Regions from separate parts of the Pseudoalteromonas sp. JB197 genome, predicted to be linked through region 3. Evidence: predicted binding sites of a transcription regulator. Region 3 holds the regulator's gene; each other region holds the start of a gene.
The links. The regulator sigma-54, encoded in region 3, starts transcription at its own class of promoters, with help from an activator protein. The targets are predictions, from matches to a motif close to GTTGGCACGNNNNTNGNNT.

Region 1 (2,210 bases), 2.3 Mb from region 3:
GGTAATTTCTGTTAGTAGATATTTACTTGGGAAGCTTGTAAAAATGGTGGCCCCTCCCAGACTTGAACTGGGGACCTAACGATTATGAGTCGTGTGCTCTAACCAACTGAGCTAAGGGGCCAACTTTTTGTATAACTGTAAACAGTTAATTTTTTAAGAAGCGTTTAGTCACATAGCGACTAAAGCGGGGTGCAGTATAAAAAGTTTTTAGGGGCTTGTCACTAGCAAAAGTCTTTATTTTAACAATCAATGGTCTAACTGCTTAAATAGTAATCTTTTTATGGGTGTAATATTAAAATTTGCAGAATTTAGGGTTAATACTGGCAGCTAAGTAAAAGTGAAATGGAAGGCTGTATATCGCGTAATTTAAAAATTGGGCTTTAAATAAGCAACTTACAGCTTATATTACGCGACAAACAGAAATGAATTATTTTTTTGCGATAATGTAGATTGCATGTATTACTCCAGGGAAGTAACCAAACAACGTAAGTAAAATATTTATCCAAAAATGTAAGCCTAAACCCACCTGTAAAAATACTCCCAGTGGTGGCAGTAAGATTGAAAAAATAATACGTATAATATCCATAAATACTTCCTTATTTATAAACAAAAAATTATAAGCAAAAACCCAGCAAAGCTGGGTTTTATAAATACTATATTACTTTGCAACTATCGTTAATTTATCTACTACGTCGCGAACATCTTCAGCATTTTTAGCAATTTTTACTGCAAGCTGTTTTTCAGCATCTGAGTTCACTGTACCGGTAAGAGTAACTACACCTTTGTCAGTATCTACATCAATGTTTGTACCACCAACTTCTGAGTTAAATAAATAACGCGTTGTGATGACTGTGGTAATTTTAGCGTCGGTTAAGCCGCTACCATCATCATCTTTCATGTTGTCATGGCTTTTACTGTTCATGCTTTTCACAACAGTAAGCTGGTTATCAACATCGGTTACGCCATCTAAACTCAGTACAAGTTCTTCTGCTAGCTCTTTGTCGAGTTCGCTATTAACTTTACCTGTTAGTATAACTTTGCCATTTTTTACATCAGTGTTGATGTCAAAGTTATTGAGGTTAGTGTTCATAAGAAGCACTGTTTCAGCCTTACCATCAATCCAAGCATCTTTACTTTCATTTTCCCAGCTGCTCGCTTGAGCACCCATAGCCGTAGTACCTAAAACTAACGCCGCAATGATAGATTTGTTAAATGTTTTCATAATCTTTCTCCTTTTGATTAAAGACACTTTAACTAATGCCAGCTTTAGGCCAACTTTAATAAACAAGTAAAATCATAGACTTAAGGTTAAATATAAAATAACTTCACTTTGTATACATCACTTTTTTACCGACTTATCGGTAAAAAGTTCTCAGTTGTGAAAATAACTAGATAATTACTATTTTGGTTAATGAATCGTTAATATGACAAAGTTATAAATAGGCTAAAAACATAACAAGCTGATTAATAACAATAATATTTTTGGTATGTGCTTTGCTTATATAGTGACAACAGTAAAATAAAAGGAATACCCTCATGAGCGTAAAAATAACAGACCGCCCGCTAGAGCAAGTGCGCGAAGAAGTGATTGATCAACTAATTTATAATTACAGCCACGGAGTTATTTCTGTAGAAGCATTTGAAAGGCGTTTAGATGAGGCAATGGCTACAAATAATAATGAAGTCCTTGTTAGCTTAGTTGAGGATTTAACCCTTAATACTGATCAGCAATATAATGCCCAAAAACATTCGCAATTTTCACCCAATTACAGCGCTCAGCAATTTAGCCAGAGTGACTTTACATTACGCAGTATTTTAGGCTCCAATGAAAGAAGTGGCCAGTGGATTGTGCCTAAAAATATTTACCTGACTAACTTTATGGGCTCGGTAGTACTTGATTTTACCGATGCTATTTTTACCCACCAAGAGATAACGATTCATGTTAACTGTATTTTTGGCAGTGATGAAATATACGTACCAGAACACGTTAATGTAGTATCAAAAATGTTTAGCATTATTAGTAGTGTTGAAAATAAAACAGTGGCACTTAACAAGCATCAAGGCCCGACCATCCATATTGAGGGAAAGGCTATTATGGGCTCGGTAGAAATAAAGATTAAGCGCACCATTAAAGAAAAATTTATTAGCTTTGCTAACCAATTAAAAACCCAACTTGGTGGTAAAAGTGGTACTCCAATGTGATGAACTAC
Region 2 (2,210 bases), 1.8 Mb from region 3:
TCTTCAGCTATCTGCTTTTGGTTATTTCCTGCTTTTATTAACGCGTAAATCTGGTATCTTTCTTCTTGTGTCAGCTGTTTATATTTCATTAAAGCAATTTCCTTTGGCGAGAAAATGGCCGAATTATAACAGCTGGCCATCTAATCTGAGAAATTGCACTTATTATCCGAATTTAGGACTTAAAATGATTATCGTTATTTACAATTGGACTAAATAGCTTACGTCGCTAAACTATTAAAGTTGTGTTACATGGCTTAGCTTGTATGAGTGTTAACTAAAAATGAGATTTATACTTTTTCACTGCACTTTTACTTTTTTGTTTGCTAATTATTTTAGCTGCGATAAGTTGTTTTTCATCTTCTATTTGACTAGATAGTTGCTGAATAAAGTCAATCAAAAACGTTAGTTCATCAGCTGAGTAAAAATTTTTATCTTTAGTGATTGAGTTTTTTAAATAAGTATTTAATTTATTATGAGCGTGGAGTGCTTTTTCCACATCTAAATCAACTAAAACTACCAGCTCATTACACTGCTTTCGAGTTTCGTTATCGGAAATTTGGGTCGCGGTTATTGTTGCAAAAGGCATAATATTATTGTGCTCTTTGATCAAAAGGAATTTCTTCCCAGCCCGATTTTATTTCTTTAATTAAAAGAATAACTTCATCAATTTTTTCTACATCGTTTTCAAAATTAGCGACTAATAAATTGCGTTGGCAGTAATCGTATAAAGAGTCGAGATTTAATGATATTTCGTTATCATTTTCAAAATTTAAAACTTGTTGTAAGGCACCTAATAAAGTGATGCAATCAGAGATAGCAACTCCTTTTTTAGCTAACTCTTTTCGCTCAATAAATCCTTTTGCAGCTGATAATTTACCGATAATGTTTACAAAAACAAGTTTAACTTGTTCATAGGGCGTCATTTCTTTTACGCTACTAACAGTTATTTGGCGATATTTATTTATTGATGCGTGAGCCATGTTCAATCCTATAAGTTTAATTGTATATCTAATGCTTTAAGCAAGTTTAGTTCCAAAATATAAACTAACTACTATATATCGGCATAAATAGTTATACCTTTAAGTATATTTACCATTTATGTCGTTTTATACAATCTAAGTTTAGCAGAAATCACTAAGCGTTTAACGTAATCTAATGTAAACATGTTTATCTTTCGAGGTTGGTTTTTTATTAGTGTGGTTGTTTTTAATAAATAGGCGACAACGATGGGTAAATGGCAAACATGCAAAGTAATTCATACAAGGGGGAAGCAGAAGTATTTATCGAACCAGTTGGGTAGCTTCATAGAGATTTAACACTCCAAAAATGAACAAATTTTAATCGTAAAATATAAATACGCCTTAGTTCAAGAGCGGCTTTTACATGTATTTGTAACTACTATTAAAGGCTGGAACATAACTTTATATTTATAAAGTAACCTGAAAGTATTAACTTTTATTTTTAAAGTGTCTGTTTTTTGGCGTTAATGTCAAAAAGTCGCCGCTAGTGCTTGCATACAATTTCAACTGGCTTACAATTTGATTAACAAAATAAATTAGTGAAAAGAATGGCCCGCTAAAAATGATCTTAATTTTAGATAATAATAACAATCGCTCGATAGGATTATATGCCTCACTTAGTTTCATAGGTGAAGCGGTGCAATTACAAAGCGAAGCTGATTTTGAACAAACATGCAGCAAGTATCAAAATAAAGAATGCATTGTAATTTTAGGCGCCTTGCAGGCGCTCGATCACGAAAGTTTAATTAAGCGCTACCCTACGTTTCCTTTTTTATTAATAGGTGAAACACTCAAACCTTTATTGAGTATTGCTAATGTGGTTGGGTTGATTTGTGAGCCATTTAGCCACGAAGTAACCACGCAGTTATTACATGATTGCCAACAATATCAGCGTATGCTGCCTAATGAGCACAAACACAGTAAGCCACATAATACCTTTGACGGCTTAGTGGGCGAAACAGCAGCGGTTAAAGACCTGCGCTTTTTAATTGAGCAAGTAGCCAAAACCGATGCTAATGTGCTTATTTTAGGTGAGTCGGGCACAGGTAAGGAAGTGGTTGCGCGTAACGTACATTTATTATCTAAACGCCTTAAAGGGCCTTTTGTACCAGTTAACTGTGGTGCGATCCCTGGGGAGTTGCTCGAAAGCGAATTATTTGGTCATGAAAAAGGGGCATTTACGGGGGCTAT
Region 3 (2,210 bases):
CTGCAGATCCTAAATTTATATTGCTTGATGAGCCCTTTGCTGGCGTGGATCCTATTTCAGTACTCGATATTAAAAAAATTATAGAACACCTTAAAAATCGTGGTATTGGCGTGCTAATTACCGACCACAATGTAAGGGAAACCCTTGATGTTTGTGAAAAAGCCTACATTGTTTCTCATGGGGAGCTAATTGCATCTGGTACTCCTGAATTTGTATTAAACGATAAAACAGTACGTGATGTTTATTTAGGCGAGCAGTTCAAACTGTAATATTTATGTTATTACTATAAGCATCTGCTAAGATTAATCATATCAATTTATAAGGATTGTTAGAGATAAATGAGGCAATCATTACAGCTGCGCATGGGCCAGCAACTTACAATGACTCCGCAACTGCAACAGGCTATTCGCTTATTGCAGCTTAGTACCTTGGATCTCCAGCAAGAAATACAAGAAGCACTTGATAGCAACCCATTACTTGAAGTTGATGAACAAGATTACACGGAAGAATCAGCAGGTAAAAACGAGCAAAAAGCAGATGACATTACTGTTAGCGCCTCTGCTGACGACACCCCAAGCGAGTATGAGCAAGATAGCGGTGAAGCACTAAACAAAGACACCATAAGCGACGATATGGCCATGGATGTATCATGGGATGAATATATGAGCGCAGCGCCTGCCTCTTCATCAGGGCCAATGCCTGAAGATGAATCTATTTATCAAGGTGCATCAGCCGAAACCCTGCATGAGTACTTAATGTGGCAATTACAGCTCACTCCTTTTAGTCCTATAGACGAAGCTATTGCCATAGCTATTGTTGAAGCCGTAGATGACTCTGGTATTTTAACTATCAGTTGCGAAGACCTTTTAGCAAGCTTTAATCAAGAAAGTGATGACGAACACGAAGTAGAACTAGATGAAATAGAAGCAGTGCTAAAGCGCATTCAATTATTTGATCCTGTTGGTATTGCAGCTCGCAGCTTGCAAGAATGCTTATGCATTCAATTAAATCAATTTGATAAAGACACCCCTTATATTAACGAAACAAAAATGGTGTTAACTGATCATATCGATTTACTCGCTGCTCGCGACTATCGTACGTTAATGAAAAAAACTAAGCTCAAAGAAGAAGAGCTTAAAGAAATAATGACACTTATTCATACGCTTAACCCTAAGCCTGCGGATACTATTGTCAGAGAAGAGTCTGAATACGTTATACCTGACGTGTCTGTTAAAAAAATAAAAGGCCGCTGGGTGGTAGAGCTAAACCCAGATAGCATGCCAAAAATACGTGTTAACAGCCAATATGCGGCTATGTCTCGTACAGTAAAATCCAGCGGTGACAGCCAATTTATTCGCTCGCACTTACAAGAAGCTAAATGGTTTATTAAAAGCCTCGAAAGTAGAAACGAAACACTCCTGAAAGTAACTAATTGTATTGTTAAGCAGCAACAAGCGTTTTTTGAACATGGCCCAGAAGCCATGAAACCTATGGTATTAAACGATGTTGCCGAAATAGTTGAAATGCACGAGTCGACTATTTCACGGGTCACTACGCAAAAATATATGCACACTCCACGTGGCATTTTTGAGCTTAAGTACTTTTTTTCAAGCCATGTAAGCACCGAAAATGGTGGCGAATGTTCATCAACTGCCATACGTGCCCTGATTAAAAAGTTGATAGCTGCAGAAAACTTAGCCAAACCATTGAGTGATAGCAAGATTGCAGATATATTGGCTGAGCAAGGAATTAAAGTAGCTAGACGGACAATTGCAAAATATCGCGAATCTCTGGCTATTCCCCCGTCGAATCAACGTAAAAGCTTGATTTAAGACGTACAACAAAGAGGAAAATGCTGATGCAACTAAACTTAACTGGTCGTCATGTAGACATTACAGACTCATTAAGAGACTATGTAAATAATAAATTTGCAAAGCTGCAAAGACACTCAGATCACATAACTAATGTGCATGTTATTCTCGATGTAGAAAAATTAAGTCAAAAAGCTGAAGCAACAATTTTTGTAAGTGGCGCTGAGCTATTTGCATCGACCGAACACCAAGATATGTACGCTGCCATTGACTCGTTGATTGACAAACTCGATCGTCAAGTAATTAAACACAAAGAGAAGTTTGCTCGACACTAACACTATGAAATTAAGCTCACTTATATGCCTGGACTGCAGCAAAGCTGTGGTCCTTTTTAATAGT
Region 4 (2,210 bases), 300 kb from region 3:
CCATTTAATACCATAGTTAAATCGGCTTTACCCCATAATGCTTTACAAACAAACAGTGCTGAAACAGCCCCCATTGCAGCAGCAGCATTGGTGTTTAATAAAATTTTCCCTACAGCAGTCGCGTTTTCTGCATCTGATATAAGTAGCTGCGAGCCGCCGTTAAAACCAAACCAGCCCATCCATAAAATAAACGTACCTAACGTTGCCAAAGGCAAGTTTGACCCCGGAATTGGGTATATTTCGCCATTTTTACCATATTTTCCTTTACGTGCACCCAGTAATAATACGCCAGCTAATGCCGCTGATGCGCCGGTTGCATGCACTATTGCTGAGCCCGCGAAGTCAACAAAACCCATTGCCGATAAAAATCCAGAGCCCCAAGTCCAGTAACCCTCAATAGGATATATAAGCCCAGTTAACACCAAGGTAAACACCAAAAATGCCCACAACTTCATGCGCTCAGCCACCGCACCCGAGACAATAGACATAGCCGTGGCAACAAAAACAACTTGAAAGAAAAAATCAGATTCTAGAGAGTGATCAGCATCAGCGGCTTGTGTACCAATTAAGCCACCAAATGAAGGAATGATGCCTCCCTCGGTATTCCCTACATACATAATATTGTAACCAACGAGTAAAAACATGGTGCATGCAATTGAATACAAGGCGATATTTTTAGTTAATATTTCTGTGGTGTTTTTTGAGCGTACTAAACCCGCTTCTAGCATGGCAAACCCTGCGGCCATCCACATTACTAATATGCCACAAATTAAAAAATAAAAGGTGTCGAGCGAAAACTTTAGTTCTATCAGTGTACTTTCCATAAATCCCCCTTAAAGTGCATCTTCATCAAGTTCGCCCGTACGAATACGAACAATTTGATCTAGGTCGTACACAAAAATCTTACCGTCACCTATTTTTCCGGTGCCTGCAACTTGCGTAATTGAGTCAACTACGCGTTGGCAGTTTTCAGTACGAGTGGCAATTTCGAGTTTAATTTTAGGAATAAAATCAACTTGGTATTCAGCCCCACGATACAATTCGGTATGACCACGTTGTCGACCAAAGCCTTTTACATCAACAACTGTCATCCCTTCTATGCCTAAATCAGCGAGTGCTGTACGCACTTCATCTAATTTAAATGGCTTGATGATTGCACTAATCATTTTCATTTTAGTCCCCTTAGGACACGTTATTGTTTTTCTTAGTTAATACAATCCAAGCTTTATGCCATTTTTATATGGCAATAAAAAACAATAACTTATAAAAATATTTTATATTTAAAACAAAAAAACGCACCAATTAGGTGCGTTTTTTTATATATAATACTTAATTGGTGCGTGTGTATTTAACTCAACGTATAGCTGTAACCTCTGCTAGCTGCAAAGTACTATTTAAAACCACACAATTGCGCCCTTGCTCCTTAGCTTGATACAAAGCTCTATCGGCAACACGCATAGCAGCGGTTAAATTGGTATTTTGAAATTCGGCTAGGCCTATACTTGCTGTTATTGATAAGGTTTTATCACTGATAGTAAAGTCGTAACTTGCGAACTTTTGTATAAATAAATTTAAACACTTCTCGGCTTGTTCAACTTCTACTTGCGTTAATATAATTGCAAACTCTTCACCGCCAATACGTGCCACTGTACTGTTAGAAAATGAAGTACGGATTAAATTACTCACTTGTTTAAGTGCCTGATCGCCGCCGTCATGCCCAAATTCATCGTTTATTGCTTTAAAAAAATCTATATCGAGTAACACTAAGCTATTTTTCTGATTTTTATTTTTGAGTAGTTTTTCAGCATACTGATAAAAGTAACGACGATTATAAAGCCCGGTAAGGTGATCTCGAAAAGCACTTTCTTTAATGTCTGCAATTAACGATAACTGCTCCATGGTTTGCAATACACGACAATGAAACTCTTCATTCATAAAAGGTTTAGTTAAAAAATCATTAGCACCATATTTAATAAATCGCGCCGATAAACCATGCTTACTCGCGCCTGATAACCCAATAATTGCTAAGTCATCACGGCCTCTAAAGTTTCTCACCGCTTTAACTAATTCAAAACCATCCATTGTTGGCATTGCATAGTCTGTCATGAGTAATTTAATTTCAGCATCGTTTTTGAGCATATCTAATGCTTGGCGTCCATCGTGCGCCTCACTGACTGCAAATAATTGTTTTTCTAGCATTTGCTTCATTA

Region 1: the regulator sigma-54 is predicted to act here: its motif matches at 1,258-1,276, upstream of CIK86_RS11560 (BON domain-containing protein).
Region 2: the regulator sigma-54 is predicted to act here: its motif matches at 1,019-1,037, upstream of fliS (flagellar export chaperone FliS).
Region 4: the regulator sigma-54 is predicted to act here: its motif matches at 1,217-1,235, upstream of CIK86_RS02190 (P-II family nitrogen regulator).

What each region holds. Positions count from the first base shown of each region.
Region 1 is NZ_NRGZ01000001.1:2,437,416-2,439,625, forward strand. It holds tRNA gene CIK86_RS11550 (tRNA-Ile) at 45-121, opposite strand; gene CIK86_RS11555 (YqaE/Pmp3 family membrane protein) at 428-586, opposite strand; gene CIK86_RS11560 (BON domain-containing protein) at 659-1,222, opposite strand; gene CIK86_RS11565 (LiaF domain-containing protein) at 1,537-2,202, shown strand.
Region 2 is NZ_NRGZ01000001.1:1,954,681-1,956,890, reverse strand. It holds gene CIK86_RS09285 (IS30 family transposase) at 1-89, opposite strand, end outside; gene CIK86_RS09280 (hypothetical protein) at 275-586, opposite strand; gene fliS (flagellar export chaperone FliS) at 591-980, opposite strand; gene CIK86_RS09270 (sigma-54 dependent transcriptional regulator) at 1,582-2,210, shown strand, end outside.
Region 3 is NZ_NRGZ01000001.1:167,678-169,887, reverse strand. It holds gene lptB (LPS export ABC transporter ATP-binding protein) at 1-269, shown strand, start outside; gene CIK86_RS00765 (RNA polymerase factor sigma-54) at 339-1,832, shown strand; gene hpf (ribosome hibernation promoting factor) at 1,859-2,146, shown strand; gene ptsN (PTS IIA-like nitrogen regulatory protein PtsN) at 2,151-2,210, shown strand, end outside.
Region 4 is NZ_NRGZ01000001.1:470,500-472,709, reverse strand. It holds gene CIK86_RS02195 (ammonium transporter) at 1-824, opposite strand, end outside; gene CIK86_RS02190 (P-II family nitrogen regulator) at 834-1,172, opposite strand; gene CIK86_RS02185 (diguanylate cyclase) at 1,354-2,210, opposite strand, start outside.